3 regions of the Escherichia marmotae genome follow, and region 1 is predicted to be linked to each of the others. Evidence: predicted binding sites of a transcription regulator. Region 1 holds the regulator's gene; each other region holds the start of a gene.
What was found. The regulator CRP, encoded in region 1, controls carbon source genes, mostly activating them, when cyclic AMP is high. The targets are predictions, from matches to a motif close to ATGTGANNNNNNTCACAT.

Region 1 (6,333 bases):
GAGTCGATGATATTGGCGTCACCAGAACTACCCGGTTCATCATATTCCAGTCGTTGCTGACAACGCTGAATGGCGATTTCACAAGACTGCAAGTACTCCTGCGCCAGTTCCGGCGGCAATGACCGGTGTTCCCGCGCCAGTGTGGTCATGGCATTGATATGTTCAACAATAAACTGACTATGTGTTACCCACAGTTTCATGTCTGCCAGATAATGGCTGTTAAACGCCGGTTCCTGCATCGCCTGATTCAGCGAGTTATACAGGGTGTTATGCGCCTGATTCACCCGCATTCGCTGCCAGGCAAGTGGCGTGGGTTGCGGATCTTTACTGAGGATCAGACGAATAGCCTCCTGGTAAGTTTCTAAGGCGTCATGGGCGTTCTTGCGCAGTAAACCACTCTGCCACTGCGGCCACAGCCATACCGTGCCACCGAAGGCAATCAGACAGCCGATGATGGTATCAATGAGGCGTGGGATGATGTATTGCTCACCATTCAGCCACAGCAGTTGCAGGGTATACACAGCGGTAATGGTAAAACCGACCGTCGCCCAGCCGTAGTTCTTACGCAATATCAGATAGCTGGCGAGCGTGGTAATCAGCATCAACGTCAGGGTGTAACCTTCGGGAATTTTAAAGTGCAGCGCAACACCCGCAATGATTAACCCGACCACGGTTCCCACAGAACGATTCACAATCCGCAGGCGAGTAGCGCCATAACCATTTTGCGTCACCAATAATACCGTCATTAATATCCAATAGGATTTCGGCAAATGCAGCGCGGTGCCCATCAGGCTGGCAACACTTAGCATCACACTCAATCGTCCGGCATTACGCAGCGCTGGCGATTTCAGGGAAAGATAGCTTTTCAGCGCCGGGAGTAACGGCATTCGCCGCTGTTTATCTGCCAGCAGATCGCGGGCATAAAGTGGTTTTTGCGTTCGTAGCACGCGGGCGATGCGACTAAAGTGCCAGTAGCAAAATTGTCCCACGGGGTTATCCGGATGCTGGCGGGCGATTTTTTCCAGCGCGCCAATTTGCTTATCCATCGTAAAACGTGTCGGCAGGCGATGATAAAGAATGTCATCAGCCAGCACGCGCAGGCGGGCGGCGACAGTTTGTGCATTCCAGCGGATAACTTCCTCCGCATGGCTCCGCTCGACCAGCTTTTGCACCTCTTCCGGCTGATGCAAACTGACCGAGATATGTTCCTGTAAGTCCAGCGCCTCCTGGAAAATACGCAGCATCCGCTTGTAGTCCGTATTATTTTGCGCGGAAAGCATATGCATTTGCTGATAACACTGGGTAATTAAATCGACCGCTTTTTGCTGACGCACCAACAATGGTGGCAGAGCATTTTCGGGATCGGTGTGCTGAGTAAGCAGGCTGTATTTGGCTTCACAGTAATCCGCCAGTTCACGGTACAGCAGGCTAAGCGACTCGCGTAACGGTTGCTCACGCCAGAGCCAGAACCAGAACCAGTTAAACAGTCCATACCAGAGCGTGCCTAACGCGTAGATGAGCAACGGTTCCCAGACCGGCATATATCCCGCCAGACTGAGGGTAAAAATGGCGGCGAGTAGCGATGCGGGAAGTAATTTTGCATGCAATGGCCCTAACTCAGCAGTGACGCCAAGTATCAACGTTAACCCCGTCAGCAGAAAGGGTAGGGGGATATCTTTTTCCAGCAGCAGTTGCGTTAGCAAGCTACAAGTGGCAAACAGCGACGCACCAATGATTAAGTGTTTGAAAAAACGCTTATGAGGAGTATCAAGCCCCGCAATATTGCAACAGGCGGGGACGAGAGAAAAGAGCAGCCCGAGTCTTAATTCGCCAAGCAATAGACCAACGGCCACGGGCAAACATAGCACCAGTGTTTGTCGTAGTGCGTAGTTGATGTCGGGATGATAAATCAGTCTGCGCCACATCGGCTTAAACAAAACGGCGCGCTACCAGGTAACGCGGCACTCCGATGGGATCAACGGGTGCCGTAAACGACGATGGTTTTTCCGTGTGCAGAGATCAGGTTCTGATCTTCCAGCATCTTCAGAATACGTCCCACGGTTTCACGAGAACAGCCAACAATCTGACCGATTTCCTGACGGGTAATTTTGATTTGCATACCGTCCGGGTGAGTCATGGCATCGGGTTGTTTCGCCAGATTCAGCAGTGTCTGTGCAATACGACCTGTAACGTCGAGGAATGCCAGGTTGCCCACTTTCTCTGAAGTGACTTGCAGACGACGCGCCATCTGTGCGGAGAGACGCATCAGAATATCCGGGTTCACCTGAATTAATTGACGGAATTTTTTGTAGGAAATCTCAGCTACTTCACAGGCGGTTTTCGCACGTACCCATGCGCTACGTTCCTGGCCTTCTTCAAACAGGCCCAATTCGCCAATAAAATCACCCTGATTCAGATAGGAGAGGATCATTTCTTTACCCTCCTCGTCTTTAATCAGCACTGCCACAGAGCCTTTAACGATGTAATACAGCGTTTCCGCTTTTTCACCCTGGTGAATAAGCGTGCTCTTGGATGGGTACTTATGAATGTGGCAATGAGACAAGAACCATTCGAGAGTCGGGTCTGTTTGCGGTTTGCCAAGCACCATGCGCGGTTATCCTCTGTTATAAGCTTTCTCCAGAGCCAGAAAACGCCGCTGTCTCTGGATTGCCGAAATGTGCTTCCCGCTACCTGGGAAGGGGCTATCAACTGAACTGCACGGTAATGTGACGTCTTTTACATACATGCAGTACATCAATGTATTACTGTAGCATCCTGACTGTTTTAGCATAGCTTTCGCGTTGTGTCTCCTGGTGTCTCGCTTCAGCATGACCCAGGTCGCCTTCCGTTGCGCGATTTGGTCAGTACGCGTACTCTGTCAGGAAAATTGACGCAATGGAGTTCCGATTATGCAAGCGCGTGTGAAGTGGGTCGAAGGGTTAACTTTTTTGGGCGAGTCAGCCTCGGGTCACCAGATTTTAATGGACGGTAATTCTGGCGATAAAGCGCCAAGTCCGATGGAAATGGTGTTGATGGCGGCAGGCGGTTGCAGCGCCATTGATGTGGTTTCTATCCTGCAAAAAGGGCGTCAGGATGTGGTCGATTGTGAAGTAAAATTGACCTCTGAACGTCGCGAAGAGGCACCGCGCCTGTTTACGCACATCAATTTGCATTTTATCGTCACAGGTCACGACCTGAAGGACGCGGCGGTTTCGCGAGCGGTGGATCTCTCTGCCGAGAAGTATTGTTCGGTAGCGCTGATGCTAGAGAAAGCCGTGAATATTACCCACTCCTATGAAGTGATAGCCGCGTGATTTAATGATTAAAATATGATGCCGGATATTATTTTATCCGGCATATAAGAACATTTACTCGATTTTCTTCCCTTCCATCAGTCGTTGTACCAGCGGCAGCATAATTAACTCCATTGCCAGACCCATTTTACCTCCCGGCACCACTAACGTATTGATGTGGGAAATGAATGAGCCTTGTAACATCGCCAGCAGCCAAGGGAAATCGATCCCTTCCAGATTACGAAAATGAATCACCACAAAACTTTCATCCAACGACGGGATGCCTTTTGCAGCGAAAGGGTTAGACGTGTCAACAGTGGGGACGCGCTGGAAGTTGATATGAGTGCGGGAAAACTGCGGCGTGATGTAGTTGATATAGTCTTCCATTGAGCGCACTACCGAGTCCATCACTGCTTCTCGTGAGTGTCCGCGCTCGCCAGTATCGCGGATGAGTTTTTGAATCCACTCCAGGTTAACGATAGGCACGACCCCAACCAATAAATCTACATGCTGCGCGACGTTATGTTGTGGCGTAACCACGCCGCCGTGCAATCCTTCATAAAACAGCACATCGGTCGGTTCTGGCAGCGCCTGCCACGGGGTAAACGTACCGGGCACCTGGTTCCACGGCACGGCTTCATCGTAGGTGTGCAGATATTTGCGCGACTGGCCTTTGCCGCTCAGCCCGTATTCAGTGAAGGTTTGTTCCAGCAGGCCGAAGTCGTTGGCCTCGGGACCGAAGTAGCTGATATGCCGCCCGGCATCGCGCGCTTTGCGGATCGCCATGTCCATTTCCGGGCGGGTGTAACGGTGAAAACTGTCGCCTTCCACCTCGGCTGCATGCAGATTTAACTGCGCGAATATTTTACGAAACGCGAGGCTGGTGGTGGTGGTCCCCGCGCCGCTGGATCCTGTTACTGCAATGACCGGATGTTTGGCAGACATAGTAACTCCATGACCTGGCTATCATTATTATCTTGTCCGCCGACGGTTGCAGGTTATTCGCGAAACTGACTACGCGGCATGATATTGACCGTTTCGTGCAGCTCCGACCATACCAGCACCGCTTCTCCGCATTGTAGCTGGCGTTTGACGTCGGCGGTTTTCTGTTCAAGTGTACGCTCATGTTCACCATAATCTGTGCCTTCGCGTAACACAAAACTTTCAATTAAATTTTCCAGCGTTTCGGGGGAGAGGTCTTGCCAGGGAATCAACATGATTTCGCCTCCAGATACATTGATAACCAGTCAGGAATGCGTGACTCAAGCCACATTTGCGGGTGGAGTAACGTACCGCTAATGAAGCCAACGTGACCGCCATGTTCGGTCAGTTGATACTCCACCTGCGTGGGTAAATTTTCCGGTTTATGGATCACCTGATGATCCATAAACGGATCGTCTTTGGCATGAATAATTAGTGTCGGTTTGGCGATCCGATTGAGCAGCGGCATGGCGCTACACTGACGATAATAGTCGATGGCGTCAGCATAGCCGTGAATTTTGGCGGTGATCAGATCGTCAAATTCGCGGATGCGGCGCACCGATTTCAACTGCGAGAGATCTATCGGCAGTGTTCCGGGGTACGCCTTCAGTTTACGCGCTGCATTGGCTTTTAACAGATTCACCAGGTAACGCTGATAAACGCGGGAGAAGCCTTTATCCATGTGATAGCTACAGGCTTCCAGCATAAACGGCGCGGAGACAATTACCGCCGCCTCAATCGGGACGTTATTGCCTTCTTTAGCCAGCAGACAAGCCAGCATATTACCGCCAAGCGAATAGCCCACGGCAGCCGTTGGCGCATGACCAAATTCGCGTTGCAGCCAGCGTAAAAACCAACTGGCATCTTCCGTCTCACCAGAGTGATAAATGCGGTGCATCCGGTTTGGTTCACCGCTACAACCGCGAAAATGCATCACTACGCCAAGCCAACCACGCTTTTGCGCTGCCTCGACCAGACCATGTGCGTAAGGGCTATTCAGACTGCCTTCGAGACCATGAAAAACCACCAGACGCGGTTTATGTTGCGCTTGTGTGGGATCTTCACTCCACGCGAGATCGACAAAATCACCGTCAGGCAATTCCAGCCGCTGCCAGTGTGGGGTGAATTTCACCTGACGACGAAACAGACGCGGCAGCATGGTTTGCAGATGGCAATTACTGAAGCCACGCATGGGGGTGAATTCAGCACTACTGCTGGCGTCGTTAAGATCGGTCGTCGTTACTTGCGCCATTAGTTGCTTTGGCCTTCCAGCAGCATTTGTTCCAGTTGCTCCTGGGCTTCCAGCCATGCCATTTCGCACTCTTCCAGCCCGGATTTGGCGCTGGCTTGCTGTTGCAGACAAGCGGTCAGTTCTGCTTTACGGCTCTGGTCATATAGCTCGCTGTCGCCCAATTTTTCTTCTGCCTGTGCCAGTTGTGCATTCAGCTTTTCCATCTCTTTTTCCAGACGGGCGATTTCTTTACGTAGCGGCTGGGTTTGCGCACGCAGCTCTGCTTCCCGACGCTTCTGATCTTTACGTGCCTGGGCGCTGTTAGCGTTTTCTTTCGGCGCTTCGTCAGATTGGTTTTCCTGCTTCTGAACGTCGCTCAACCACTGTTGATAATCCTCCAGATCGCCATCGAACGGTTCGACTTTACGATCGTGAACCAGATAGAGATCGTCAGTGGTGGAACGCAGTAAGTGACGGTCGTGCGAAACGACAACCAGTGCGCCTTCAAACTCGATCAACGCTTCGGTTAGTGCCTGGCGCATGTCGAGGTCAAGGTGGTTGGTCGGTTCGTCGAGCAGCAGCAGATTCGGACGCTGCCAGACGATCAGCGCCAGCACCAGCCGTGCTTTTTCCCCACCGGAGAAACGGCGGGTTTCTTCCGTTACTTTATCGCCCTGGAAACCAAAGCCACCGAGGTAGTCTCGCAGTTTTTGTTCCAGCTCTTGCGGTGCTAAACGCGCCAGATGTTGAATGGGCGATTCATCTGCGCGCAGGTATTCCAGTTGATGCTGGGCGAAGTAACCGAGTTTAATCCCTTTCGCCAGGCCA
Region 2 (6,333 bases), 630 kb from region 1:
AAAATCTATATTAATCAGTTGTAATTACGGTGTCGGAGGGGTGTCCGGCACCGCAATGGATTACGGCAGATAAAACACTTCTTGTAGCTCGCTACTGATCGGGCTGTTATTCGGATTAGCGGGCATAACGTCGGTCATATATTTCCACCAACGTTGGCAAACGTCAGTGCTGGCAACCGCATTCCAGCGTTCTTCAGATTCAATTTCCACGCTGGCAAACAGCAAATTTCGCGCTTTATCGAGATAGATAGCGTAGTTATGCGCGCCGTGAGATTTCAATACCGCTTCCAGTTCCGGCCAGATCGGGTTATGCCGACGTTGATACTCGTCGTGGGCGTCGGGGTTTACCTGCATAACAAAGGCTTTGCGGATCATGTTTACTCCTTACAGCGCCAGCGCGCTAGCCAGTGGCGTAACGCCGAAACGTTTGCCGAGGGCTATCAACTCCTCACGGCCGATGGTCTGTTTCATGCCGCCCATCGAATACACTTTTACCAACACTTCCGCCGATTTTTCTGCGGTATCGATCAGGCCAAACGCTTCGTCCAGCGTCGGACCGCTGCCGAAGACGCCGTGGAATGGCCAGAGTACCAGTGAATGTTTTTGCATTTCTTGCGCGGTGGCCTGGCCGATTTCGTCCGTGCCTGGCACCATCCACGGCAGAATGCCGACACCATCCGGGAATACCACCAGGCACTCGGTGCTGCCTTCCCACAGTTGGCGGGTGAAAACCGCCGTGTCGTTTTCCAGCACATAGGTGAGGGCGATGAGGTTGGTGGCATGGCAGTGCATGATCACCCGATCTTTACCGTTGGTGGTTTTGATGCGTTCGCAGTGGGAGAGGAAATGAGCCGGAAGTTCGGAGGTCGGAACGGCTTCGTTGGTTAGCCCCCAGAGAATGTGGTATCCCGCACCGTCGCTGTCGACTTTTACGATGCCTAAATTGGCAGCGGGATCGAGCTGGACGTTACGGAAGAATTTGCCGGAACCGGTGACGATAAACGGTGTATTTGCCAGTAAAGGCATTGGCTGACTGAGCGGGATATAGCGCGGTTGTGGATGGAAATTGTCGTGATAAGGCGCGATATCGGCGTCATCCAGGCGCAGCGTCAGGTTGCCGCCGTTGCGCTCGTCCCAACCTTTCAGCCAGGCATCGGTGGTGGCTTTGATCATTCCCTGGACAAACCAGGACTGGGTAATGTTTTGCATGTTCTGTGTTCCTGTAAATTCGGTGTTGTCGGATGCACGACCTGTAGGCCGGATAAGGCACCTGTGCCGCATCCGGCACTCAATGCCTGATACGTCTTATCAGGCATATAACTGTTGCTGACCTGTAGATCGGATAAGTCACTTGTGCCGCATTCAGCGGTATTTACCCGCGTTGACGCAAAATCGTGTTTTCATAAGCCCGCACGCTTTCCAGCCACTCGCTACCCACTGGCGTATCATGACGCTGGCAATACATTTCCCACACCGCCTGCCACGGCAACGATTTCTGTTCTTCCAGCAACGCCAGTCGCGCGGTGTAATCGCCTGCCGCTTCCAGCTTGCGCAGTTCGGCTGTCGGTTCTAACAACGCACGCAGCAGAGCTTTTTTCATATTGCGTGTACCAATGACCCACGCGGCAATGCGGTTGATGGAGGCATCAAAGAAGTCGAGGCCGATATGTACCCGGTCAAACAGGTCATGACGAACGATCTCGCTGGCGATCGCCTGGGTTTCATCATCCAGCAGCACGACGTGATCGCTGTCCCAGCGTACCGGGCGGCTGACGTGCAGCAGCAACTGCGGCACATACAACATGGCGGCGGAAATCTTGTCGGAAATGACTTCAGTCGGGTGGAAGTGTCCGGCATCCAGGCACAGCGCAGTCTGGCGGCTGGTGGCATAACCCATATAAAACTCATTAGAGCCAACCGTATAGCTCTCCGCGCCAATGCCAAACAATTTACTCTCTACGGCGTCGATATGGTGCGCCGGATCCAGCTTTTCGCTGATCACTTCATCCAGTGCTGCCAGCAAACGCTGGCGCGGGGCAAGGCGGTCAATGGTGATATCTTTCATGCCATCCGGGATCCAGATGTTCATCACTGATGGCGTGCCGAGTTGTTCGCCAAAATAGGCCGAAACGCGGCGGCTGGCCTTACAATGATCAATCCAGAACTGGCGAATGCGGTCGTCGGCATGTGAGAGCGTAAAGCCATCGGCGCTTAGCGGATGCGAGAAACAGGAAGGGTTAAAATCCAGACCGATTTGATTAGCTTTCGCCCATTCAACCCAGTTTTTGAAGTGTTCAGGTTTGATTTGGTCGCGCGAGACTGGCGTGTCTGACTCCAGATAGATCGCATGTAAATTAAGCCGTTTCGGCCCCGGAATCAGCCGCATAGCCTGTTCCAAATCGGCACGCAGCTCTTCGGCATTGCGCGCTTTTCCCGGGTAGTTGCCGGTGGCCTGAATCCCTCCAGTCAGCGAACCTTCCGGGTTTTCAAAACCAGAAACATCATCGCCCTGCCAGCAGTGCATTGAAACGGGTAAGCGATCAAGTTGGCGCAGTGCCTCCTCGACATCAATCCCTACCGCCGCGAAACGCTGTTTCGCCAGTTCCCAGGCCTGTTCCAGTTGAGTGGTCATGCGCAAAGCTCCTTAGTCTGTCGTGTAGAGCGAAACTGCGCCACATAGTGGGCAATTTCACTGTCAGGATTAGGGGTAAAGGTGGTCAGATTCGCAGTGGCGCTTACCACCTGACGGAAATCATCCACATTGTTGAGTTCATCCAGCGCCATTAACTGGATGCCGATATTGCCGAGCGTTGAAGCTTCTACAGGCCCGGCGATCACCCGAGTACCGCAGGCATCGGCGCACAACTGGTTGAGTAGTGCGTTCTGGCTGCCGCCGCCGACAATATGCAGTTGCGAGAAATCTTCACCGCGTAGCTGTGCCAGTTCATGCAGCACATCGGCATACAGCACTGCCAGACTGTCGAAAATACAGCGCGCCAGTTCAGCATCACTTTCTGGGATCGGTTGCGCCGTTTCCCGACACGCAGCCTGAATTTCGCTGCACATCGCGTCAGGATTAATAAAGCGATCGTCATTGGGATTGATGATGAAGCGGCAGGCCGGAAGCGCCTGTGTCGTAGCGATAAGTGCCGGGAGATCGTTGATTTGCCGCTCCTGAAGCATCCGCTGAAGCAGCCATAAGCCCATAATATTTTTCAGCACTCGATAGCGGCCTTCCGCACCGCCTTCATTGGTGATGTTGGCTGCCAGCGCCGCATCATTGGTGAATGGCGTCTGGCTTTCGAAGCCCATCAATGACCAGGTTCCGGAGGAGAGGTAAGCGGCGCGTGATCCGTTTAACGGCGAAGCGATAACCGCGCTGGCGGTGTCATGGCTGGCAACGGCGACCACAGGAATTTCATTACCCTGCGGACAAATCCAGTGACCAATGACATTGCCCGGATGCGTCGGGCGGCCAAACCAGGCTTTGTTGGCACCGCTCCACGCCAGCAGGGAGTCATCCCAGTCATCGCTATTGATATTGACCAGTTGCGTGGTGGTGGCGTTTGTGTACTCCCAGTTCATCTTGCCGGTCAGGCGATAACTAAAGTAATCCGGCATTAGCAGAGCGTGAGCAATGTGTGGAATAAGTTCAGGTTGTTGCTCTGTCAGCGCACGTAGCTGATAGATCGTATTGAAGGGCAAAAACTGAATGCCGCTACGCTGATAAATATCGCGCTTTCCATATTGCTGTTGTGCCAGCGCCATCAGACCACTGGTGCGGCTATCTCGATAAGCAACAGGTAGACCCACGCGCTGACCGTGTTGGTCGAGTAGTACATAGTCCACGCCCCATGTATCAATACCGATGCTATCGATACGAATCCCTTCCTCACAAACCTTGTTTAGCCCAAGGCGAATGGCGCTCTCCAGGCTATCCACATCCCAGGTGACATAGCCGTTCCGGTTATGCAGTCCATTGTTAAATCGATGGATTTCACGCAGCGTCAGGCTGCGACATTCACGGGAGTAACGCGCCAGCATCACGCGCCCACTGGATGCGCCGAGATCGACGGCGACACAATTGCGAAAGGTCATAATGTGATCCTGCTGAATTTCATTACGACCAGTCTAAAAAGCGCCCGAGTTCGCTACCTTCTTGTTACTGACAGGAAAATACACCACTGGCAACCAGGGAAAGATGAACGTGATAGCGTTCACAATTTTCTGAATTGTGGTGGTGTGATGTTTGCCGCATTTCCTGAAAATTCACGCTGTATCTTGAAAAATCGACATTTTTTACGAGTTTTGCCGTCAAAAATTTAAGGTAAGAACCAAACCGCTTGATTACTATTCCGCCATGTTGATGACATCAGGAGGCCAGTATGACCGTATTACAAAGTGTGGATTTTTTTCCGTCTGGTCACGCGTCCGTGGCGATAGAACCCCGGCTTCCGCAAGCTGATTTCCCTGAGCATCACCATGATTTTCATGAGATTGTGATTGTTGAACATGGCACGGGTATCCACGTTTTCAATGGGCAGCCTTATACCATCTCCGGTGGCACAATCTGCTTCGTGCGCGATCATGATCGGCATTTATACGAACATACGGACAATCTGTGTTTGACCAATGTGCTGTATCGCTCACCGGATCGATTTCAGTTTCTCGCCGGGCTGCATCAGCTTCTTCCGCAAGAGCTGGACGGGCAATATCCGTCTCACTGGCGCGTGAGCCAAAGCGTATTGCAGCAGGTGCGGCAACTGGTTTCGCAACTGGAACAGCATGAAAGGGCGAGTGATTTACCCTCGAAAGCCAGTCGCGAGATTTTGTTTATGCAATTACTGCTCTTGCTGCGTAAAAACAGTTTGCAGGAGAGTATGGAAAGTCGTGAATCACGTCTGAACTTGCTCCTGGCCTGGCTGGAGGAGCATTTTGCCGACGAGGTGAATTGGGAAACGGTGGCGGATAAGTTTTCTCTGTCACTACGCACTTTGCATCGTCAGCTAAAACAGCAAACCGGTTTGACTCCCCAGCGTTACCTTAACCGTTTACGGTTGGTGAAGGCGCGTCATCTGTTACGTCATAGCGAGGCCAGCGTGACCGAAATCGCATATCGCTGCGGGTTCAGCGACAGTAACCACTTTTCGACGCTGTTTCGCCGTGAGTTTAACTGGTCACCGCGTGATATTCGCCAGGGGCGGGATGGTTTTCTGCAATAACGCGAATCTTCTCAACGTATTTCCACGCCAGATTATGAATAATCAAATGCGTTTTCTGGCTGAGGTGGCACGGTGGTTCATCAGTTAATCCTTCGCAAAAAAGATTTTTTTGCCAGCGAACAGCAGGCGGTCGCTGTTGCTGATCGTTATCCGCAGGATGTCTTTGCCGAACATACACATGATTTTTGTGAACTGGTGATCGTCTGGCGCGGTAATGGTCTGCATGTGCTCAACGATCGCCCTTATCGCATTACCCGTGGCGATCTCTTTTATATTCACGCTGATGATAAACACTCCTACGCTTCTGTTAACGATCTGGTGTTGCAGAACATTATTTATTGCCCGGAGCGACTGACGCTTAGTCTTGACTGGCAGGGGGCTATTCCGGGATTTAACGCCAGCGCAGGACAATCACACTGGCGTTTAGGTAGCGTAGGCATGGCACAGGCGCGGCAGGTTATCGGTCAGCTTGAGCACGAAAGCAGTCAGCATGCACCGTTCGCCAACGAGATGGCGGAGTTACTGTTTGGGCAGTTGGTGATGCTTTTGAAGCGTCATCGTTACACCAGTGATTCGTTGCCGCCAACATCCAGCGAAACGTTGCTGGATAAGCTGATTACCCGGCTGGTGGCCAGCCTGAAAAGTCCCTTTGCGCTGGATAAATTTTGTGATGAGGCATCGTGCAGTGAACGCGTCCTGCGTCAGCAATTTCGCCAGCAGACCGGCATGACCATCAATCAATATCTGCGGCAGGTCAGAGTGTGCCATGCGCAATATCTTCTCCAGCATAGCCGCCTGTTAATCAGTGATATCTCGACAGAATGTGGCTTTGAAGACAGCAACTACTTTTCGGTGGTGTTTACCCGGGAAACCGGGATGACGCCCAGCCAGTGGCGTCATCTCTGTTCCCAGAAAGATTAATTCGCCATGCCCATACCAACGATGTTGGCGGCGACAATAATCACCACACAGCCGAGGCTCAACACCGTTACCGGACGGCGACCCGCATTGTTCCACTCTTTCAGAACCAGACCGACGATACCGCCGCACAGAACGTAGAAACTCATATGCAGCATCCAACTGATGTAGTCATATTGCGCCGGAATGCGGG
Region 3 (6,333 bases), 2.3 Mb from region 1:
ACGATGGAATCTATTCACGGTCATGAAGTGTTAAATATGATGATTGAATCAGGTGAGCAATATACGCACGCCAGTCTGGAGGCGGCGATTAAAGCGCGTTTTGGTGAACAGGCGCGTTTTCATACCTGCTCAGCAGAAGGGATGACTGCGGGCGAGTTGGTGGCGTTTCTGGCGGCGAAAGGTAAATTTATTCCCAGCGAAGAAGGGTTCTCAACCGATACAAGTAAAATTTGCCGTCACTGATATGCAACGGCGGCAGAAAATCTGCCGCCGGAGAAGATTAGTTTTGCGTGTCGAGGGTAGAGAGTTCTTTATCGATGAAATAAAGACCTTCGCCGCTTTTACCTGCCAGGCTTAATTTATCAATAATCGATTTGAACAATTTCTCTTCTTCATGTTGCTCAGAAACATACCATTGCAGGAAATTAAATGTCGGGTAATCCTGATTGGTCATGGCAGCATGAGCCAGTTCGTTAATTTTCTGCGTGATTAATTGTTCATGCTTATAAGTTTCCTGGAATAATTCATCAAGTGAAGAATATTCAGCAAACGGGGATTCAACAGTATTAATACGCGGTAAGTTTCCGGTATCGGTCAGATAGTCAAACAGACGCTGCATATGCGTCATCTCTTCCTGGGCGTGACGGCGCAGAAACGCGGCCGCGCCTTCAAAGGTATGGTAGCTGCACCAGGCGCTCATTTGTTGATAAAGCAGCGAAGAGTACAGTTCCAGGTTCATCTGCTCATTGAGTTTTTCAATCATTTCTGGTTTCAGCATGATAGTGCTCCACAAAGGTTATTTTTGTTTCTGTGGCGCCACTATAATTTGTTATTTTATTATTTGCAAAAGGTAAAATATTAAATTCAATTATTAAAAATACGAATGGGAATAAAACGCATTACTGCTATTTATGGCATCAATTAACCAGCGAAGCCTCCCTCGCTGATTAAGGTCTTTATTGATAAGTCGAGGGTATTAAAATTTGGCACTGATACGACAGTGTAAATTCCGTATTCAGACATAACGACCCCGCAAACACACTACAGTTACTTACAGGTTGCCCAAACGCAATGGCGCGGGTAAACCCTGCCTGCTGACATGCACGTTGCGCTATTTCCTGATTGAGATAGCTGTCAGTACGGGCGTTTTGTAAAAATGCCTGATCGTAAACGAGGCGCACAATACCGCTCGTGGCGTTGACTTCGCTCAATTGAGCCTGACGAGTTACGGTGCAGCCCGCTAATGTTAAAAGTGAAAGAACAATTATCAGATGTTTCATGTCACTGCCTGAAGAGGAAGAAGAAACAGGTATTGTACTTGCGGATACGACCAGGCTATGGACAGAAAAGACGACGGATCGGTGCTATTCCTTGCTTTTTCCAGAGGTCAGACAGTTAGCGGTGACTTTATGGTTATCATTTTTATAACATTAAAGGGGTGTTTATGTGATTCAGGTCACATAAAGATTGATTTTTGTGATGATTGTCATATTATAAGTGCAAAGACGATAACACCTGCATAACAAATGGTCGGAGTGCCGCGATGAAACTGCGCAAAATCCTGAAAAGTATGTTTAATAACTATTGCAAGACGTTCAAAGATGTACCGCCAGGCAATATGTTCAGATAACAAGAAACCTGCTCCGGCAGGTTTTTTGTATCCTGAGGACGGTGGATGTGACTATCGCTGAAGAAGTGAAGCCGCTACTATATCGGCTTTCAAATGCTATCAGGAGTTTACAATGTCCCAGCCGCTGAATGCCGATCAGGAACTGGTTTCTGATGTTGTCGCTTGCCAGTTGGTGATCAAACAAATTCTCGACGTGCTCGATGTGATTGCACCTGTTGAGGTTCGTGAAAAAATGTCTGGCCAGTTGAAGAATATTGATTTTACTAACCATCCCGCCGCAGCCGATCCGGTTACGATGCGTGCTATCCAGAAAGCTATCGCATTGATTGAACTCAAGTTTACCCCACAAAGTGAATCCCATTAAAAAAACCGCTGCTTCAAGAGTATGAAGCAGCGGTTTTCTCAACAATTTTTATATCCGGCGCGTGATTTAAGGCGTCGATTTTTATTAGTGTATCTGATGCGACACAACATTAAGAACATGCTGGTCGGTCTGGACAGGGCACATACCGGCACGTTTCGCGCTGCGTACTTCATCAAGAATGGTTTGCAGTAACAGGCCATCGTGCTGCTGTTCTTTTTCCAGATCGCGCAGGAAATCGACGGTTGAATCATCATTCAATTCTTTAGCTTCATCGGCTAATTGTGCCAGCTTGCTTGAACGCTGCTCGTATTCTTCCATCGTTTTTTGGAAGAGTTCTTCCAGAGAGTTAAGCTTTTCACCTGGCACATCAATAGCTTTAACGATGGGCGTCGCGCCGATACTTTTCATAAAATTAAACATGCGCATCATTTGGGTCACGTTACTCTGTGCCTGGGCGCGAAGGAAAGTAGCGGTGCCATTCAGACTTTGTTCAGAACACCAGTTGCTCAGGTGAAGGTAGAGATTGGATGCGTAAAACTCGCGGTTCATTTGGGTGTTGAGTTTGAGAAGCATTCCAGTGGTTGCCATACCTAATATCCTTATATCCAGAAGACGTGAGGTGCAAGATGAATCAAAACACCGTAATTACTGTTTGCAGAATAATTCCTTTCTGCATGTCCGAAATGTGATCGTGGAGTCAATTCTGACGATGATCTAAAATAAGCATAACGTCTGAACGAATATAAGAAAATCCTTAAATCACCAAGTTTATAATTTTTTACATTTCATTGATAAGAGCAATGGGTTTGCAATAATTGTCAATGCTGTGCATTTGTGTATCTCATTGATATTAAATTAAAATATTAATGACATGATGACGATGTGATATTTTAAAACTTTTCCTGACTATGAGAGGTGGCTCTCATTATCGATTTACTCTTAATTAATGATGGTGGTGATAATTAACGCCGAAATGAATTTTGTACAAGCGCTTACCCATTTTACCATTCAGCTTAAAATGGACAGACTTCTGTCCGGTAATAATTAGATTAAAAAAAAGACACTCCAGACCACTCAACGCATACCACAAGGACTTCCAGGCTAATGTCATGGACTAATCTGCTAATGCACTTTTTATTTGTCAGACAATTGTTGTTTCCAGTATGTCATTTCTCGCTAAATTCATGCACGTTCTGACTGTAATTCTGCGATGTGATATTGCTCTCCTATGGAGAATTAATTTCTCGCTAAAACTATGCCAACACGGCCAATTATCTTTTCGTTAAAGGTAATGCTTTGTTTTCCGATTAAATTAACCAAAGTTCTTAGTTTTTACCCTACAAAAAATGATGCTAAAGCTGGAGATAACCATGCACAAATTTACTAAAGCTCTTGCGGCCATCGGTCTGGCTGCTGTTATGTCACAATCCGCTATGGCAGAAAACCTGAAACTCGGTTTCTTGGTAAAGCAACCCGAAGAGCCGTGGTTCCAGACCGAATGGAAATTTGCCGATAAAGCCGGGAAAGATTTAGGCTTTGAAGTTATTAAGATTGCCGTACCGGATGGTGAAAAAACGCTGAACGCTATCGACAGCCTGGCGGCCAGTGGCGCGAAAGGATTTGTCATTTGTACGCCAGACCCGAAATTGGGTTCCGCTATTGTGGCGAAAGCACGTGGCTATGGTATGAAAGTTATTGCCGTGGATGATCAGTTTGTAAATGCCAAAGGTAAGCCGATGGATACCGTGCCGTTGGTGATGATGGCGGCGACCAAAATTGGCGAGCGTCAGGGCCAGGAACTGTATAAAGAGATGCAGAAACGAGGTTGGGATGTAAAAGAAAGTGCCGTAATGGCGATTACAGCTAACGAACTGGATACCGCTCGTCGTCGTACTACAGGCTCTATGGACGCGCTGAAAGCTGCCGGATTCCCGGAAAAACAAATTTATCAGGTTCCTACCAAATCTAACGATATCCCGGGGGCATTTGACGCCGCCAACTCCATGCTGGTTCAGCATCCTGAAGTTAAACACTGGCTGATCGTCGGGATGAACGATAGCACTGTGCTTGGCGGCGTGCGCGCGACGGAAGGTCAGGGCTTTAAAGCGGCAGATATCATCGGTATCGGTATCAACGGCGTGGATGCAGTAAGCGAGTTGTCCAAAGCCCAGGCTACCGGTTTCTACGGTTCACTGCTGCCAAGCCCGGACGTACATGGTTATAAGTCCAGCGAAATGCTCTACAACTGGGTAGCGAAAGACGCAGAACCACCGAAATTCACTGAAGTTACCGATGTCGTTCTGATTACGCGCGACAACTTTAAAGAAGAACTGGAGAAAAAAGGGTTAGGCGGTAAGTAATCTGCCGAAAAAATTCCCCTCTGCGTGATGCAGAGGGGGTGTGAATGACCAGTGATTCACGGAGACGTTATGCAACAGTCTACCCCGTATCTCTCATTTCGCGGCATTGGTAAAACCTTTCCCGGCGTTAAGGCGCTTACGGACATCAGTTTTGACTGCTATGCCGGTCAGGTTCATGCGTTGATGGGTGAAAATGGTGCCGGTAAATCAACACTCTTAAAAATCCTTAGCGGCAACTATGCGCCAACCACGGGTTCTGTCGCAATTAGCGGACAGGAAATATCCTTTTCCGACACTACCGCTGCGCTTAACGCGGGGGTTGCGATTATTTACCAGGAACTGCATCTCGTGCCGGAAATGACCGTCGCGGAAAATATTTATCTCGGCCAGCTTCCTCATAAAGGCGGCATAGTGAATCGTTCGCTGCTGAACTATGAAGCGGGTTTACAACTTAAACATCTGGGGATGGATATTGACCCCGGTACGCCACTGAAATATCTCTCCATCGGCCAGTGGCAGATGGTTGAAATAGCCAAAGCGCTGGCGCGTAACGCCAAAATTATCGCCTTTGATGAGCCAACCAGTTCTCTGTCGGCACGAGAAATTGACAACCTTTTCCGCGTCATTCGTGAACTGCGAAAAGAGGGGCGAGTGATCTTATACGTTTCTCACCGTATGGAAGAAATATTTGCCCTAAGTGACGCCATTACCGTCTTCAAAGATGGGCGTTATGTCAAAACCTTCACTGATATGCAGCAAGTAAATCATGAGTCACTGGTACAGGCGATGGTTGGTCGCGATCTCGGTGATATCTACGGCTGGCAACCGCGCAGCTATGGTGAGGAGCGGCTGCGTCTGGATGCAGTGAAAGCACTAGGTGTACGCACGCCAATAAGCCTGACTGTTCGCAGTGGCGAAATCGTCGGTCTGTTTGGACTGGTAGGGGCAGGGCGTAGCGAATTAATGAAAGGTATGTTTGGCGGTACGCAAATCACTGCCGGTCAGGTTTATATCGACCAAAGGCCGATCGATATCCGTAAACCGGGCCACGCTATTGCTGCTGGTATGATGCTCTGCCCGGAAGATCGCAAAGCGGAAGGCATTATTCCGGTGCATTCCGTTCGTGACAATATCAACATCAGCGCCCGTCGCAAGCATGTGCTCGGCGGTTGTGTGATCAACAACGGCTGGGAAGAAAACAATGCTGATCACCACATTCGTTCGCTCAACATCAAAACGCCGGGCGCAGAGCAACTGATCATGAATCTCTCTGGTGGTAATCAGCAAAAAGCCATTCTTGGGCGCTGGTTATCGGAAGATATGAAGGTCATTTTGCTGGATGAACCAACGCGCGGCATTGATGTGGGCGCTAAGCACGAAATTTACAACGTGATTTATACGCTGGCGGCGCAGGGCGTGGCGGTGCTGTTTGCCTCCAGCGATCTGCCCGAAGTCCTTGGCGTAGCCGATCGTATTGTCGTCATGCGTGAGGGCGAAATCGCCGGTGAATTGCTACACGAACAGGCAGATGAGCGTCAGGCACTAAGCCTTGCTATGCCTAAAGTCAGCCAGGCTGTTGCCTGAGTAAGGAGAGTATGATGTCTTCTGTTTCTACATCGGGGTCTGGCGCGCCTAAGTCGTCATTCAGCCTCGGCCGTATCTGGGATCAGTACGGTATGCTGGTGGTGTTTGCGGTGCTGTTTATCGCCTGTGCCATTTTTGTACCGAACTTTGCCACCTTCATTAATATGAAAGGTCTCGGGCTGGCAATATCCATGTCGGGAATGGTGGCTTGCGGCATGTTGTTCTGCCTCGCTTCGGGGGACTTTGACCTTTCCGTCGCTTCGGTAATTGCCTGCGCAGGTGTCACGACGGCGGTGGTTATCAATCTGACCGAAAGCCTGTGGATTGGCGTGGCGGCAGGTTTGCTGCTGGGCGTCCTCTGTGGTCTGGTGAATGGTTTTGTTATCGCCAAACTA

Region 2: a site for CRP is predicted at 4,241-4,258, ahead of rhaB (rhamnulokinase). Genes of this name have one in related genera too.
Region 3: a site for CRP is predicted at 1,445-1,462, ahead of azuC (stress response protein AzuC). Genes of this name have one in related genera too.

The regions. Positions count from the first base shown of each region.
Region 1 covers NZ_CP025979.1:2,806,533-2,812,865, reverse strand. The annotation lists gene C1192_RS14655 (YccS/YhfK family putative transporter) at 1-1,925, opposite strand, end outside; gene crp (cAMP-activated global transcriptional regulator CRP) at 1,976-2,608, opposite strand; gene C1192_RS14640 (OsmC family protein) at 2,910-3,314, shown strand; gene C1192_RS14635 (phosphoribulokinase) at 3,369-4,238, opposite strand; gene C1192_RS14630 (YheU family protein) at 4,292-4,510, opposite strand; gene C1192_RS14625 (hydrolase) at 4,504-5,526, opposite strand; gene C1192_RS14620 (ABC transporter ATP-binding protein) at 5,526-6,333, opposite strand, start outside.
Region 2 covers NZ_CP025979.1:3,432,046-3,438,378, forward strand. The annotation lists gene rhaM (L-rhamnose mutarotase) at 61-375, opposite strand; gene rhaD (rhamnulose-1-phosphate aldolase) at 385-1,209, opposite strand; gene rhaA (L-rhamnose isomerase) at 1,373-2,632, opposite strand; gene rhaB (rhamnulokinase) at 2,629-4,098, opposite strand; gene rhaS (HTH-type transcriptional activator RhaS) at 4,386-5,222, shown strand; gene rhaR (HTH-type transcriptional activator RhaR) at 5,295-6,143, shown strand; gene rhaT (L-rhamnose/proton symporter RhaT) at 6,140-6,333, opposite strand, start outside.
Region 3 covers NZ_CP025979.1:472,354-478,686, forward strand. The annotation lists gene C1192_RS02365 (YecH family metal-binding protein) at 4-243, shown strand; gene ftnA (non-heme ferritin) at 281-778, opposite strand; gene yecR (YecR family lipoprotein) at 957-1,280, opposite strand; gene azuC (stress response protein AzuC) at 1,544-1,630, shown strand; gene yecJ (DUF2766 family protein YecJ) at 1,743-1,994, shown strand; gene C1192_RS02395 (non-heme ferritin-like protein) at 2,079-2,582, opposite strand; gene araF (arabinose ABC transporter substrate-binding protein AraF) at 3,365-4,354, shown strand; gene araG (arabinose ABC transporter ATP-binding protein AraG) at 4,424-5,938, shown strand; gene araH (arabinose ABC transporter permease AraH) at 5,953-6,333, shown strand, end outside.